DNA from 2 places in the Gordonia sp. McavH-238-E genome. Region 1 is predicted to be linked to the other one. Evidence: riboswitches for the same ligand, from Rfam matches in the RefSeq annotation. Region 1 holds a riboswitch; the other holds the start of a gene.
The links. A riboswitch is a leader RNA that binds a small molecule or an ion and turns the genes downstream of it on or off. The one in region 1 is predicted to bind cyclic di-AMP.
Positions count from the first base shown of each region.

Region 2: another riboswitch for cyclic di-AMP. It lies ahead of MHN80_RS17740 (transglycosylase family protein); the one in region 1 lies ahead of MHN80_RS09215 (C40 family peptidase).

Region 1 is NZ_JAKRFE010000005.1:247,740-255,816, reverse strand. It holds gene MHN80_RS09220 (DEDD exonuclease domain-containing protein) at 1-1,720, opposite strand, end outside; cyclic di-AMP (ydaO/yuaA leader) riboswitch at 2,333-2,564, shown strand; gene MHN80_RS09215 (C40 family peptidase) at 2,581-3,264, shown strand; gene MHN80_RS09210 (NlpC/P60 family protein) at 3,497-4,534, shown strand; gene MHN80_RS09205 (hypothetical protein) at 4,541-5,935, shown strand; gene MHN80_RS09200 (glycosyltransferase family 4 protein) at 5,935-7,059, shown strand; gene MHN80_RS09195 (long-chain fatty acid--CoA ligase) at 7,097-8,077, opposite strand, start outside.
Region 2 is NZ_JAKRFE010000011.1:59,516-67,592, forward strand. It holds gene MHN80_RS17710 (protein kinase) at 1-726, opposite strand, end outside; gene MHN80_RS17715 (protein kinase) at 855-2,948, opposite strand; gene MHN80_RS17720 (hypothetical protein) at 3,050-3,322, shown strand; gene moaC (cyclic pyranopterin monophosphate synthase MoaC) at 3,328-3,879, shown strand; gene MHN80_RS17730 (molybdenum cofactor biosynthesis protein B) at 3,872-4,363, shown strand; gene MHN80_RS17735 (molybdenum cofactor biosynthesis protein MoaE) at 4,360-4,806, shown strand; gene MHN80_RS17740 (transglycosylase family protein) at 4,899-5,519, opposite strand; cyclic di-AMP (ydaO/yuaA leader) riboswitch at 5,526-5,741, opposite strand; gene MHN80_RS17745 (MoaD/ThiS family protein) at 5,967-6,215, opposite strand; gene moaA (GTP 3',8-cyclase MoaA) at 6,227-7,315, opposite strand; gene MHN80_RS17755 (flavin reductase family protein) at 7,343-7,888, opposite strand; gene MHN80_RS17760 (hypothetical protein) at 7,894-8,077, opposite strand, start outside.

The DNA of each region.
Region 1 (8,077 bases):
GTTCGGCCGAGCCGGCCGGTAGTGCGACCGGCTCGCTCGTCGAGACGATGCGCGCGCCCGGCTCGGTCATCCAGCGGTAGACGAGACCGACCTCCTCGGCCGGCGCGCCGCGCAGCGGTCCGTCGCCGGGCAGCACGGTCTCGGCCGCGGCGACCAGCGCGTCGACGACGGGCATGGGGGAGACGCCGCGTCGTGCCCGTCCGGCTGCCGCGAGGCGTCCGTGCCGGATCACCGCGAACTGCCATCCCCGTTCGCCGTCGGGTCGCGCGACGACGATCTCGGCGATCGCGCAGAGCGCCGCCAGCCGCTGACAGCGGGCGAGGGTGTCTATTGTCAGCGCGAGCCGGTCCCGGTGTCGCGCCGCGGTCTCGAACATGTGGGCCTGCGCGAGGTCGGCGAGGCGTGCGGTGAGGCCGTCGAGGAGTTCGTCGGCCTCACCCCGCATGAGGCGTCGAGCCGCGGTGACGCGCGGGGAGTAGTCGGGGACCGTCTGTGGTTGCGTGGTGGCGGCCCGGCACGAGCCCGGGCGTCGGCGCCCGTCGGCGTCGGGGCACCAGTGGTAGCCGTTGGCGCCGAGCCGCTGGGTGCACGTCCGCAGGCCCGCGGCCGCCGAGATCACATCGGCGACGGTCGCCGCGTTGGTGCGGTTGCCGACCGGGCCGACGGATTCGTCGGTGGGCGTGCGACCGACCTTCAGGCGCGGGAAGCGTTCTTCGGTCAGGGTCACCCACCATCCCTTGTGCGGCTGCGTCGAACGACGGTTGTACGCCGGTGCGTGTGCGCCCAGCAGCCGTAGTTCGCGAACCGCGGCCTCCAGGGGATGGGAGCACTCCACGAAGTCGACCCGTTGGGCGAGGAGCACCATCTCGGCGATGCGGCGACGCGGGTCGCTCCCGCTGAAATACGACCGGACCCGACGGCGGAGGTCCACCGCGGTACCCACATAGAGGACCTCGTCCGACGGTCCGCGGAAGAGGTAGACACCGGGACGGGAGGGAACGTGGTCGGCCAGCGTGCGCTTGGCCCGTAGCCGCGGGTCGGTCCGTGGAAGGTAGGACGTCAGGTCACCGACGGTCGCGATGCCCTGGTTGCCGACGCGTTCGAGGAGTCGGTGGAAGACCTCCACCGTGGCGCGCGCGTCGTCGAGTGCCCGGTGGGTGGGTCGCACCGCGACGTCGAACAGGTCGGCGAGGGCGCTGAGCTTGACGGTCGGTGCCTCGTCGCGGGTGAGGATGCGCCGGGCCATGGTCACCGTGCACAGGGTCAGGCCGAACGTCCACGGGAGCTGGAGCCGGATCGCGTTCTGGCGCAGGAAGCCCATGTCGAATCGAGCGTTGTGCGCCACCAGGATGGAGCCGCGGGCGAACTCGAAGAACGAGGGCAGGACCGACTCGATCCGCGGTGCGTCGGTCAGCATGGCCGTGGTGATGCCGGTCAGGGTGACGATCTGCGGCGGGATGGGCCGGCCGGGATCGACGAGGGTGGCGAACTCGCCGATGATCTCGCCGCCGCGGATCTTGACCGCGCCGATCTCGGTGATCCGGTCGCGTGCCGGATCGGAGCCGGTGGTCTCCAGGTCGACCACGACGAGAGTCGTGTCGAAGAGGGAGCGGTCGCTGAACTCGTTCGACGAGTCACCCGTGGCCACCTGATCGGCGGCCTCCAGGTCGGCGAAGGTGAGCTGCCCGGCGGGGGAGCCGGCCACGCTGGTCTGCGTCACCCGGCGAACACTAGTTCGATCCACCGACAGCGCGACGGCGGCGCACCGAGCGTCGCTCATGTGACTGCTGTGACTGCTGTGTCGATCGCTGTTCGACGGACTTGTCGGTGGTCGCTCCTACTCTCCACCTGGACGTGAGAAATGCGGTGTTCTCACGGTGACCAGGACCCCTACGAGGGCCGACACGGCCCCGCCTCACCAGATGAGATGGAGATCACACTATGTACGTCGACTGCGCGCGCTGCCCCGCCCGTCCCGTCGCCTGTGACGGGTGCATGATGACGGTGCTGTTTGGCGGTCCGAGCTGGGACGATATGGCGGACCAAGGTGGAGTTTCGGTAACGGCGGCAACGGTCGAGGCGGACGCCGAGATCGACCTCGCCATCGACGTTCTGCAGGCTGCTGCAATGGTGACGAGTAGTGCTGCACGATCTGCAAGATCCGCCAAAGAAGCAGTTCAGGGGCCAGATCGGCACGCCTCTGTGACGGTCCTCAGGGCGGGCTGAGAATCGGCCCAGGTTTGGCTGTCCGTCGCCTAGTGGACAGGGCGCATCCGATTTCGTAACCTTTCTGAGACCTTGCGGAGCGTCCCGCTTCAACAGAAGTGGTCCGCAGTAGTCACCGCTCAATCGCCCTCGCGGCGAACCGGGGAACCACAACCTTCGGGCGGGCTCGTCGGAGCGCATCACCATCGATGCGCTTCTCGCGAAACCGTTCCGAATCGGGGTGAATCGCGTTGCCACGCATGAGTGTCCAGTGGATACCTCATGCGCGAAACACGCGTAGGGCCACTCTTCCGGCCCGAACCCGACAGCTAACTCGGTCGGCGGTACAGGAAGATCTGAAGGAGAACTCGCTTCGTGGCCAAACATCGTTTGGAACAGCCCAATCGTGGCAGCACGGTCGCCAAGAAGGCGGTGATCGCCGGATCGATCACGCTCGGTTCGCTCGCCGCCGCCGCAGGCCCTGCTCTCGCCGCCCCGGTCCACACCCCGCTGGGCACTTTCGAGATCCCGGCACTGCCCGGTGCGAAGGCCCCGGAGGCCAAGCCCGCACCTCAGGCCACACCCGTGAGAAAGTCGCCCGCGGCCACGGTCGAGATCCCCAACCTGGGACAGTTCACCGTGCCGGGTATCGCGCCGGACCAGATTCCGCAGCAGTTCCGCCCGCAGGGCGGCGCCCCGCTCGGCCAGCCGCAGCTGACCGCAGGTGAGAAGGCCGTCAAGGCCGCGGAGAGCAAGATCGGCTCCCCGTACTCCTACGGCTCGGCCGGCCCCAACGCCTTCGACTGCTCGGGCCTCGTCTACTGGTCTTACAAGCAGGCCGGCAAGAACATCCCGCGTGACAGCTACGGCCAGCTCGGTGGCGGACGCGCGGTGTCCTACTCCGACGCCAAGCCCGGCGACGTGATGATCTTCAACGGTGGCGGCCACGCCGGCATCTACGTCGGCAACGGCCAGTTCGTCCACTCGTCCAACTACGGCACGCCGGTCAAGCGCGACGCCGTCAAGGAGTGGACGCTGACGGGCATCCGTCGGTACTGACCACAACCGAACACGAACAGACTGAGCACGAGGGTCTCTGGACGGGCGGGTCGCGTGGATCGCGATCCGCCCGAACCAGTCCCGGGGGCCTGTCGGCGGCCTAGGGTGGTCGACGGGACGTGGGGCACGGGTGACGACGACCCGGGTTGCTCAGGGAGCGACGAGCACACACGAGGGAGTGAGTAGGACCGTGCTGATCGGGGAGGGACGGGCTCGCGCAACGCGGCCACGTATGCGTTCGGGTCCGCTGATGCTTGCGGTCTGCGTCCTGTCGGCGCTCGCCGTGCTCGTACCGACGGTCGGTGGCGGGGTCGGTGCCGCCCGCGCGGTGCCCGCGCGTTCGGCGGATCAACTGCTCGACCGTTACAAGCAGCTCGGCGTCGACGCGGAGAAGACCACCGAGGCGATGCACAACGCGAAGATCGAATACGACAAGCAGCGCGGCATCGTGACGGCGGCCAAGACAGCGGCGGCCGAGGCGCAGCAGAAGCTCGACACGAGCCGTGCCCAGCTCGCGGTGCATCAGAACCGGGTCGACGCGATCGTGCGCGCCAGCTACCAGGGTGCCCGCGTGAGCGGCCTCTACGCGGTGATGATCAGCGACTCCCCCCAGGCATTGCTCGACCAGATGTCGGGCCTGGACATGATCTCCCGTCAGGCGTCGGCGGATCTCACCGCCATCAAGAAGGTCCGTGCTCAGACGGCGGTCGCGAAGAAAGACGCCGAGCAGACGGCAGTGGCGGCCTCCGAGGCGGTCTCCCGCGCCGAGCGCGTGCGCGGTGATCTGCAGACGAAGCAGGCCGACCTGCAGCTCCAGGCGATCCAGATCCGGGCGATCTACAAGTCCATGACCGGCAAGCAGCTCGCCGCGCTCCGCGGACCCACCTTCGACTTCGATCCGCGCCTGGTGCCCAGGGGCACCGCTGCCGGACTCGTCGCGGTTCAGGCCGCCCTGACCCGGATCGGTGATCCGTACGTGTGGGGCGCCACCGGACCCAACTCGTTCGACTGCTCGGGTCTCATGGTCTGGGCGTTCAAGCAGGCGGGCAAGACCATCCCGCGCTCGAGCGAGGCGCAGATGGGTGGCGGGCAATCCGTCGGCCGCGACGATCTGAAGCCGGGTGACCTGATCATCTACTACCCCGACGCGCACCACGTCGGCATGTACGTCGGCGACGGCTATGTCATCCATGCGTCGACCTTCGGCGTCCCGGTGAAGGTGGTGCCGATCGACGAGGCCGGCCCGTACAACTCCGCCCGCCGGTTCTAGTCCCCGGTGACCCCACGGCGCAGACGTGCCGGCCCGGCCTTGGCCGCTGTCGCCCTGACCGTTGTCGTGGCCACCGGATGCGGCACGGTCGGAATTCCGGGCGGGGGCTCGTCCACCGCACCCGCGTCGTCGACCACCGAGGTCAACGTCTACGAGCGTGATCGTGCCGCGGGGGTGACCCGACTGCTCGACTCGCTCACCGAGACCGTGCGCTCCGGCGATGTCCGGGCGATCGGCGCCCTGTTCGACACCGCCGCGACGCCGGCGTTCCGAAACAGATTCGTCACCGCGACCGGCACATTCGCGCCCCGCCGGTTCACGCCGCGGGACGGTCGTTCCGGGATCCTGCGGTTCGCGACGTTCACGTATCAGCTCGCGCCCACCGAAGAGGCGGAGGTGCTCGTCCCCGGCGACCTCCAGGAGCTCCTCGACGCCGGGGGCAGTTCGGACTCCTGGGTGGCGCCGGTGGAGCTGCGCTACGCGCTCGGCGGCGAGACCGCCCCGGGTATCGCGGAGTCCGAGGTGGTCGTCGGTACGCAGTTCGTGGTCGCCCGTCACGGCGACGAGTGGCGCCTCGTCGGCGACGCCGAGGCCCTGGGGCGCGAGCCGCCCCCGACGCAGATGTGGGAGCTGCCCGGACTCCAGGTCGCCGACACCGCCACGGCCGGCGGTACATCGGTGGTCGCGTCGTACCTCCGGACAGCGCCGACGGTGGCGACGCTGCGACGTGAACTGCCCGGGGCGGTCGACGCCGTCACCGCGTTCTGGGGTGGGTCCTGGGATCGTCGTGCCGTCGTCGTGGCGACCGCGACCGACGACCAGTTCACCGCACTGGTGCCCGGCGGGCGCGCGGCCACCGGCGCGGCAGCCGCCGCCACGGTGCACAGCACCGTGGACCTGGTGCAGCGCACCGCGACCGGTCAGCGGATCATCCTGACCCCGACGGCGCGGGAGCTCGCGCCTCCCACTCTCGCCGTCGTGCTCCGGCACGAGCTGACGCACGTCGCCGCCCGCACCTCCACCGCTCTCGACGCGCCGTTGTGGATCACCGAGGGCGTCGCCGAATATGTCGGCCGCAAGGGCACATACACGCGGTTCGCCGACGCCGCGCCCGATCTGACTGCGGCCGTGCGCACCGGTGCGCTCCCGGCGGGCCCACCCGCCGATCCCGACTTCGCGATGGACGGGCAGACTTCACTGGTGGCTTATCAGAGTGCGTGGTCGTTGGCCGCCTACGTCGCCGATCGATTCGACGAGGCCCACCTGAAGAAGATGTACATGGGTGTCGCGGCGTCGGCCGTGCCCGCGGCCCAAGACGCGGCGATCACCTCGACCCTCGGGCTGACGCGCGCCGAACTGATCACCGGCTGGCAGCGCTGGCTCGTCCGGCAGGTCGGCTGATGACCCGGACGTTGTTGCTCACCAACGATTTTCCGCCGCGGCCCGGCGGCATCCAGTCCTACCTGCAGAATCTGGTGGACCTGCTGCCGCCGGAGGACGTCGTCGTCTACGCGCCGCGCTGGCGCGGTGACTCGCACGAGGAGTTCGACGCGGCCGCCGAGTATCGCGTGTACCGGCACCCGACGACCCTCATGTTGCCCACGCCGTTCGTCGCCCGCCGCGCCGCCGAGATCGTGCGCCGGGAACAGATCTCGACGGTGTGGTTCGGGGCGGCCGCGCCGCTGGCCGTGCTGGCGCCGGCGATGCGCCGTGCGGGCGCGCAGCGGATCATCGCGAGCACGCACGGCCACGAGGTCGGGTGGTCGATGCTCCCGGGCGCGCGCCAGGTTCTCGGTCACATCGGTCGCCACTCCGACGTGATCACCTTCGTCAGCCGCTACACCCGCGGCCGGTTCGCGTCGGCCTTCGGTGCGCGGGCGGCGCTGGAACATCTGCCCCCGGGTGTCGACACCGAGCGCTTCGCCCCGGACCCGGTGCTGCGTCAGCAGTTTCGCGACCGTCTCGATCTGGGGGAGCGACCGACGATCCTCTGCCTGTCGCGGCTGGTGCCCCGCAAGGGTCAGGATGTGTTGATCCGCGCCCTGCCGCTGATCCGACGCACCATCCCCGACGCGACGCTGGTCATCGTCGGCGGTGGTCCCTACGCGAAGACCCTGCGCGACCTCGCCGCCGACACGGGGGTGGCGGGTGATGTCGTCTTCACCGGTTCGGTGCCCGCCGACGAACTCGCGGCCTACCACAACATCGCCGATGTGTTCGCGATGCCGTCCCGGACGCGGGGTCGTGGACTGGACGTCGAGGGGCTGGGCATCGTCTACCTGGAGGCGTCGGCGTCCGGCGTGCCCGTGGTCGCGGGTCTGTCCGGTGGTGCGCCGGAGACCATTGACGAGGGGGTCACCGGGACCGCCGTCGACGGCACCGACGTCGACGCCGTCGCCCTGGCCATCCTGTCGATCCTCTCCGATCGTGCGGCGGCGGCCGAGATGGGCCGGGCCGGCCGGCGTTACGTCGTCGAGAACTGGCAGTGGAGCCAGATGGCGGCCCGCCTGCGCCAGTTGCTCTGAGGGCAACCGGCGCCGGCGGACCACGCCGGCGGCGAGCTCACCGCTGGTAGATCGCCTCGATGTCGCCGGCGAACTTCTCCACGACGACATTGCGCTTGACCTTGAGGGTCGGTGTCATCTCGCCGGTCTCCTCGGTGAAATCGGTCGGCAGGATCCGGAACTTCTTGATGGCCTCGGAATGCGACACCGTCTTGTTGGCGAGGTCGACGGCCGACTGGACCTCGGCGCGCAGGTCGGCGTCGTCGGCGAGATCGGCGACCGTCGCGGACGCGGGCTTCCCGGTGCGTTCCTTCCACGCCGGGAACGCCTCGGGATCGATCGTGATCAGTGCGGCCACAAAAGGTTTCGCGTCACCGACGACGGTTGCCTGCGAGATCAGGGCGTTCGCGCGGATGACGTCCTCGAGTCCGGCGGGGGAGACGTTCTTGCCGCCGGCGGTCACGATCAGTTCCTTCTTGCGCCCGGTGATCGTGATGAATCCGTCGGCATCCACGGTGCCGAGGTCGCCGGTGTGGAACCAGCCGTCCACCACCGCGGACGCGGTGGCTTCCGGGTTCTGCCAGTACTCGGTGAAGACGACACCGCCGCGCAGCAACACCTCACCGTCGTCGCCGATTCGGACAGCGTTGCCCGACAACGGCTTCCCGACACTGCCGATCTTCGACGCCGACGGGGTGTTCACGCTGAAGGCGGCGGTGGTCTCGGTCAGGCCGTACCCCTCGAAGACGGGCACGCCGACGCCGGAGAAGAAGTGTCCCAGGCGGGCGCCGAGCGGAGCGCCGCCGGAGATCGCCATCTGACACTCGCCGCCGAGAGCGGCGCGGAGCTTCTTGTAGACGAGGGCGTCGAAGACGCCGTGCTTGACCTTCAGCGCCAGACCGACCTGCCCCTTCTCCGTCGCCTGCGAGTAGGCGATCGCGGTGTCGGACGCGGCGTCGAAGATCTTGCCCTTGCCGCCGTCGTGCGCCTTCTGCCGGGCGGTGTTGTAGACCTTTTCGAACACGCGCGGCACCGACAG
Region 2 (8,077 bases), on a different contig from region 1:
GAGGTGGGCGAGGTCTCCGCGCAGCCGGCCGATGTGGGGGACCGGACGCTGGATGTGTCCCAGCATCACCGACGGCTCGGACTGACCGACGAACGGAGGCTGCCCCGCGAGCAGTGCGTAGGCCGTGCAGGCCAACGAGTACTGATCCGATCGCGCGGTGGCGTCGGCTCCCTCGAGTGTCTCCGGGGCCGAGAAGGCGACCGTGCCGATGAAGGAGTGGGTACCGGTCAGATTCGCCGAGCCGGCGAGTTTGGCGATGCCGAAGTCGAGTACGAGGGCGCGCTCGACGGCATTCGTCGCCGGATCGCGGGTGACGAGGATGTTGGCCGGCTTGATGTCCCGGTGCACCACATGATGGCGGTGCGCGTAGTCGAGAGCGTCGGCCACCTGCGAGACGACCGTCGACACCTCGGCGGGCGTCAGGCGTTCGTCGGTGAGGTCCTTGCCGTCGACGTAGCTCATCGAGAACCACGGGGACCCGTCCTCGATGCCGTACTGGTGGATGGTGATGATGCTGCGGTGGTCGAGCTTCGCGGTGGTGCGTGCCTCGTTGGTGAAGCGCTGGTTGAACCCGGGCTGGGCGCTGACCGCCGTCGAGATCACCTTCAGGGCCTCGCGCCGCTCCAGCTGCAGGTTCTCGACGAGGTACACCTCGCCCATACCGCCCGCACCGAGCTGGGAGACCACCCGATAGCCGGCGATGTGGGTGCCGGGACTCAACGGCACGGCGTCACCTCTTCCTGAGCTTGGCGAATGAACGGCGCCCAAATGGCCGCTCTCGCAGACGTATGCAGGGACGATACCGAAGCCGAAGGGGTCCGGGGCACCCTTCAACCGGATGACGGAACGCGTCGCTAGAACGTGACCTGGGTAGGGGTGGGACGATCGTCGGTACCGCCGACGCCGAGCTGCCCGGTGGCGTTGAAGCCCCAGCACCAGAGGTACGACGCCGCGTACGCGCACGAGGTTCGCTCGCCGGTCGAAATCGCACTCACATCGGACAATTGGGGCACCCGGGTGGGCGCGGGGTGGTCGGTCAGGGTGCCGTCGCCGACCGACCCCCAGGCGTTGGCTCCCCAGCAGTACGCGACGCCACCCGCCACCGCGCAGGTGGTGTTCGCCGTTCCGGTGCTGACGGCGTCGACCCCGTCGAGGCCGGTCACGGGCGTCGCCGTCCGGCGCCCGTAGGTGGTGCCGTCGCCGAGCTGCCCGAAGTCGTTGTTGCCCCAGCAATACGCGCTCGCCCCGGCGATCGCGCAGGCGGTGGCGGCACCGGCGGAGACCGTGGTCGCGCCGTCGAGATCGCCGACGCGGGTCGGGCGGGCCCGGTTCGTGGTCGTGCCGTCGCCGACCTGACCGTTGTCGTTGAGTCCCCAGCAGTAGGCGTCGCCGGCCGCGACGGCGCAGGTGAAGTTCACCCCGACGCTGATCGCGGTCACGTCGTCGAGCCCGGCGACGCGAACGGGCCGGTACTGGTTCGCGGTGGAGCCGTCACCGAGCTGGTCGAAGTCGTTGGTGCCCCAGCAGTAGGCCGCGCCTGCCGAGATCGCGCAGGTGGCCCAGTTGGCGGTCGAGATGGCGGTGACGTCGGCGAGACCGGCGACCCGGGTCGGCGTCAGGCGCGCGTCGGTCGTGCCGTCGCCGACCTGCCCGTAGTCGTTGTTGCCCCAGCAGTAGGCGAGTCCCCCGGCGATCGCGCAACTGTTGGGGCCACCGGTGCTGATCGCGGTGACATCGTTGAGATCGGCCACCCGGGTGGTTGTCTGGCGGGCTTCGGTGGTGCCGTCGCCGAGTTGGCCTGCGGTGTTGTCGCCCCAGCAGTAGGCGGTCCCGTCCCGGATCGAACAGGTGGCCCCGAGGCCGGCGCTCAGCTGCGCCTGGGCGTCCGTGGCCGCCAGGGGTGACGACGCGGCGTCGGAGGTGGTCCCGTCGTCGCCGCCGAGGGTGACGACCCCGATCGCGACCGCCGTCGCGAGGAGAGCGACCGCGACGACCGCGGCCAACGCGAGCGGCCACCGGCGGCGGCGCGGCGGCGGAGACGATGCCGGCGGCGGCGTCGTCTGTGGTCGCGGTGTGATGACCTGCGTCGCAGGTGTGACGAGCGTGCGTGACCGTTCGTCGGTTCCGGCCCGTTGGAGCGCGGCGTGTAGCTCTGCGGCGAATGCGCGGCAGGTGGGGTATCGGTCCAGGGGGCCGCGAGCGAGCGCACGGTCGAAGACGGGGTCGAGAGCGCCGAGCTCCGGTCGGTGGCTGCTGATCGGCGCCGGGCGCGTCGTGAGCTTCGCGACGATGAGCCGGGTCTGCGTATCGGCGTCGAACGGCGTTGCGCCGGAGAGGAGTTCGTAGGCCGTGCAGGCCAGGGCGTATTGGTCCGACGCGGGGCCCGCCGGTTTGCCGTCGAGGATCTCCGGCGCGGCGTACACGAGAGTTCCCACGAACGACGACGGCGCGGTCAGCGTGGTGGCGGTGGTCAGCTTCGCGATCCCGAAGTCGAGGACGACCACGCGGTCGAGGGCGTCGTCCATCGCGCGGCGCGTGACCATGATGTTGCCGGGCTTGATGTCGCGGTGGATCACGCCGTGTTCGTGCGCGTAGTCGAGCGCATCGGCCACCCGGTAGACCACGGCCACCACCTCGTCCGGGCGCAGCGAGGCGCGGCGGAGGTCCCGGCCGTCGAGGTAGGTCATCGTGAACCAGGGGTCGCCGTCGGTGACGCCGTAGTGGTAGATCGTCACGATCGCGGGGTGGTCCAGGGCCGCCGCGGTCTGCGCCTCACGGCTGAATCGCCGCGCGAACTCCTCGTCGACGGTGTCGGCGATCGAGATCACCTTCAGCGCCTCACGACGACGCAGTTGCGGATTCTCGACCAGGTACACGGTGCCCATCCCGCCGCTGCCCAACCGGGTGATCACCGGGTAGCCGGCGACCTGGACTGGCTGGGCGGCCATGAGCGCCTCCTGGTGGCGTGACCTGTGTTGCGACGACGATAGCCCCTCCCGAGGCCGTCCTGCCCGGACACGGCACTTGTTCATCCGAACGTCATGGCACAATGCTCGACGTGGCAAACAAAACTGGCGCTGACACATCCACCCCCGGCGAAGCGGGTGCCGGCACCGGCAAGGTCGTCGAATCTGCCAAGGGCAAGAAGCAGTATGTCGACAACGGCTGGCCGCAGGACGACAACGGCGACGCGGCCGAGCACGCCGTCTCCGAACTCGCGACGCACATCCCCGGTGCGCTGTCGCCGTTCGGCGACACCGAGTTCCCCCTTCCGGTCGACGACCTGCCGTTCGTGCAGTCGAAGACCGTCGTCAACCGCTGACACCGATGCCGCCCACCGGAACTGACGAAGGTGGGTCGGACTCGCGCGGGCTCGCAGAGGCCGGCGGCTCACGACTGAGCCACCTCGACGCCTCCGGGTCGGCCCGCATGGTCGACGTCGGTGCCAAGGCGTCGACGAGGCGTCGCGCCGTCGCCGCCGGTACGTTCCGGACCACCGCCGAGGTGATCGGCCTCCTCAGTGAGTCGAGGCTGCCCAAGGGGGATGTGCTCGCCACGGCTCGCATCGCCGGGATCATGGCGGCAAAACGGACCGACGAGCTGATCCCGCTGTGCCATCAGCTGGCGCTGTCGTCGGTCGAGGTCGACTTCGCGATCGGTACCGAGACGATCGAGGTGACCGCCACCGTGGCCACCTCCGGCCAGACGGGCGTCGAGATGGAGGCCTTGACCGCGGTCGCCGTCACCGGACTGACCTTGCACGACATGGTCAAGGCCGTGGACCGGCGGGCGCAGATGGACGGGATCCGCCTGCTCGCCAAGACCGGGGGCAAGTCGGGGGACTGGTATCGCGATCCGGCTGACCCCGCCGATGACTGACCCGAAGCGCCCTCGCGTCGCGCGCGTCGTCGTCGCATCGAACCGCGCCAGCACCGGCGTCTACGCCGACCGTTCCGGTCCGATCATCGAGGCCTGGCTTGCCGAGCAGGGGTTTTCGGTCGACGAGTGCGACGTCGTGGCCGACGGCCCGCCGGTCGGCGACGCCATCCGCGCCGCGGTCTACGCCGAGGTCGATCTCGTGATCACCACGGGCGGAACGGGCTTGACCCCCACCGACCGGACACCCGAACAGACCCGTCCGCTGCTCGACGTCGAGATCCCGGGTCTGGCCGACGCGATCCGCTCGGCGGGCCTGCCGAAGGTGCCGACCGCCGTCCTCTCACGCGGGCTGGCCGGAGTGTCCGGGACGACGCTCGTCGTGAACCTGCCCGGCTCGACGGGCGGGGTCCGTGACGGACTGGGCGTGCTCGCCGGCGTCGTCCACCACGCACTCGATCAGATCCGCGGAGGCGACCACCGATGACCGGAGATCCCGCCACCCGGGTGGTGCACACCGGGGTCGTGGACGAGGCGATCACGCTGGCCGAGCACGAGGCGATGGTTGCCGACGCCGCCGACGGCAAGGCCGGGGCGGTGGTCGGATTCGTCGGCGCCGTCCGCGACCACGACGGCGGACGAACCGTGACCGCCCTGCACTATTCGGGACATCCCACGGCCGCGACGGTCCTGGCCGAGGTCGTCGAACAGGTCTCCGCGGTCGACGGCGTGCGCGCGGTCGCCGTGTCCCATCGGGTCGGCGACCTCGCGATCGGCGACATCGCGTTCGTGGTGGCGGTGGCTGCCGACCATCGCCGAGCCGCGTTCGAGACCTGCTCGCGCCTCGTCGACGAGGTCAAGGCCCGGCTACCGGTCTGGAAACATCAGTTCTTCGACGACGGCACCGACGAATGGGTCAATTCGGCCTAGAAGTTCGCTCCCCCATTGGAAAAGGGCCCCGCACGGATGGTTCATCGTGCGGCGCCCTTCGTCTGGGTCCCAGATCGGGCGTGGAGCAGGGATCAGGGGTTGGGCAGCAGGTGCTTGTTGTCGTTGAACAGCTTGATCTGGTCCTGGTTCAGCGAGACTCCGCTGTCCTTGGCCGCCTGCCAGAGGTTCTTGATCTCGGGGCTGACGCCGGCCTCGGTGAGGGCGTCGGTGACCTGCTTGGCGACGTCGTCGGTGGTCTTGGCCAGGTCGACGCTGCCGTTGCCGCCGGGGAGGACCGGAGCGATCTCACGCGGGGTGTCGGTCGGCGCGCTGCGCGGGGTCGAGCCCGAGAGGCCGGTGCCGCAGGTGGGCCATGCGCCCTTGCCCTGCGATCCGAGGACGCGCTCGGCGACGACGATCTGCTCTTCGCGCGAGGCCTGATCGGCGGTCGGGGCGAACTCGCCGCCACCGTGGCCGGACCAGGTGCTCGGGGAGAACTGCAGGCCGCCGTGGTAGCCGTTGCCGGTCGCGATGGCCCAGTTGCCACCGGACTCGCACTGCGCGACCTGGTTCCACTCGGCGTCGGTGGCCGCGTTGGCGGTACCGGTGCCCAGGAGGGCTGCTCCGCCGCCGAGGACTGCGCCGGTGAGGGCAACCTTGGTGATGGTCTTGGCGGCCGTGCTGGTCGTCTGCTTGCGATGACGTCCGGACATGTGTGTATTTCCTCTCTCCACGCGCCTACGAAGTCAGCTGTCGGGTTCGAGCGAGAGGTGCTCGGCCCCGGTTGTCGTGGCGGCTACCGCGACTTCCGGGACTTAACCCCGAGGACACCTGGTGTGGTGTCCGGTCTCAGGGGATGAGGTTGGGTCCCCCGTCCTCGTTCCTAGATTGCTTGTCGTTCCCACCGGCGGAACGAGGCTCGGCGCGGCCGGTGGGACGTTATGTCTTGGTTGCTGTGTCGTGACCTCCGAGGAGGACGCTTCGTACAGTACGTCGTTCGTTGGACTGAATCACCTGCTTGAACGCAAGCGATTTTCGGCCCCGATCCGGGTCTTCCGACCCACTTCGGCCGTCATCCCAGTTCAACGGGTTAGTGGCCGTCCCGTGCCCATCCTGTTACCGGGCCGTGATGTGACTAAGGTCACAAGGGGGCTGTGGCGTCAGCCACCGGCAAACGGGGGGAGGACGTCGAGTGTCGTGCACGCGCCGAGCGCACGCGTCCGATCGGAGAACGCGACCTCGTCGCGTAGATATGAGCAGCGTTCGAGAACCGTGGCGAGGGAGGGGTTTCCGGCCGCGAGGGTCTCCTCCAGGGCGCGGAGGGTGGTCGACGGGTCGACGTCGACCACCGTCTCCTCGGCGCCGGCCGCGGCGCGCGCGGCCGCGAAGAATCGCACTGTGAGCTGCATCGGACGCGAGCCTAGCCGCCGATCGCCGACATCGGTCGATCCGGTTGCCGGAAGCCGGCGACGTTCACCTCGTGGCCGGGGGCCTTCGCCCACATGCTCGCGCGCCAGAGCTGCGCCAGGGCAGCGTCGATCTCGTCGTCGGGGAGAGTGCGCAGTGCGGTCCGGATGTCGGTCTCCGTCGTCGCGAAGAGGCAGTTTCGCAGCGAGCCGTCGGCGGTGAGGCGGGTGCGGTCGCAGTCGCCGCAGAACGGCTGGGTGACCGAGGCGATGACTCCGACACGGGCGGGCCCCTGCGGCCCGTCGTGGTCGTCCACGAGCCAGGTGGCGGCCGGAGCGCTCCCGCGTGGCGCGGGGTCGGGAAGCAGCGTGAAACGCTCGCGCAGCGTCGTCAGGATCTCTCGGGCCGTGACCATCTGCGCCCGCTGCCACGCGTGGTCGGCGTCGAGCGGCATCTGCTCGATGATCCGCAGCTCATAACCGTGCTCGAGGCAGTAGGCGAGCAGGTCGGGCACTCCCGCGAGGTCCGCGCGGTCGGGCACCACGGCGTTGACCTTGACCGGATCGAGTCCCGCGCGCCGTGCCGCGGCCAGGCCGTCGAGCACGTCGGTCAGACGGTCCCGGCGTGTGATCTCCGCGAAGCGGGCCGGGTCGACGGTGTCCAGCGAGACGTTGATGCGGTCGAGCCCGGCGTCGACCAGGCCGTCGACCCGCCGGGGCAGTCCCAGGCCATTCGTGGTCATCGCGATCTCGGGGGCCTGCGGCAGGCAGGCCACGGCCGCGATGATGTCCTCCAGGTCGCGGCGCAGCAGTGGTTCACCGCCGGTGAACCGGATGCGTTCGATGCCGAGGTCGCGGACCGCGACCGTCAGGACCCGGATCAGTTCGTCGGTGGACAGCACCTGGTCGGTGGGCATCCAGTCGAGTCCCTCGGCCGGCATGCAGTACGAGCAGCGCAGATTGCAGCGGTCGGTGACCGAGACCCGGAGATCCTTCGCCACCCGGCCGAATGTGTCGCGCAGCGGACCCTCGGACGGCACGTCGGATGCCGCTGCCTCCCGCGGAGAGCGGGGCAGTGGCAGGCCGAGGCCGACCGTGCTCATGTGGTTGCCGTCATGCTGCGGGGAGACTCACTTCCGGGTGGGGTCCTTACGTGCCTCGAGGGCGCGGAAGGTGCTGGCGTGGAAGACCAGGGGTTCGACATCGGGATCGGCGCGCAGGGACTCGATCTCCAGCAGTACGACGGTGTGGTCGCCGGCCTGGATCTCGTTGTGGATCGTGCACGACAGGTGTGCGGCGGCGTCGGGCACGAACACCGCACCCCGGTCGGTGCTCAGCGGCGTGATGCCGTCGAAGCGGTGCTCCGACGATCCCGCGAGCTGCTTGCACAGCTCGATCTGGTCGCCGGCGAACACGCTGACCCCGATGGCCGGTGCGGTGCGGATCCGCGGCCAGGTCGTCGAGGTGTTCTGCACGCAGACCGAGACGAGTGGCGGGTCGAGCGAGACGGTGGTGAACGAACTCGCCGCCATTCCGATCAGGGTGGTCGAATCCCCGTCGCGCTGTTCGCAACACACCGCCACGACGCCGGACGGGAAGCAGCTGTAGGCATCCCGCAGTGCCCGCCCGTCGGAGACGGGGGAGAGGTCGGGGGTGGTGTCGATGGTTGTGGTCACGGTCCTCACCTGGCTCGGCGTCCGGCACGGAGTGCGTACACCAGGCCCAGGACGAAACCCAGCGGTGCGCACATGGTCAGCAGGTAGACGGCGGTCGGTGCGGTGTCGCCGTCGGTGACCAACGGTGTGAGGAACAACGCCACGATCGCCAGAATTCCGACTCCGAACACAACCCCGGCCGCCTGCAGC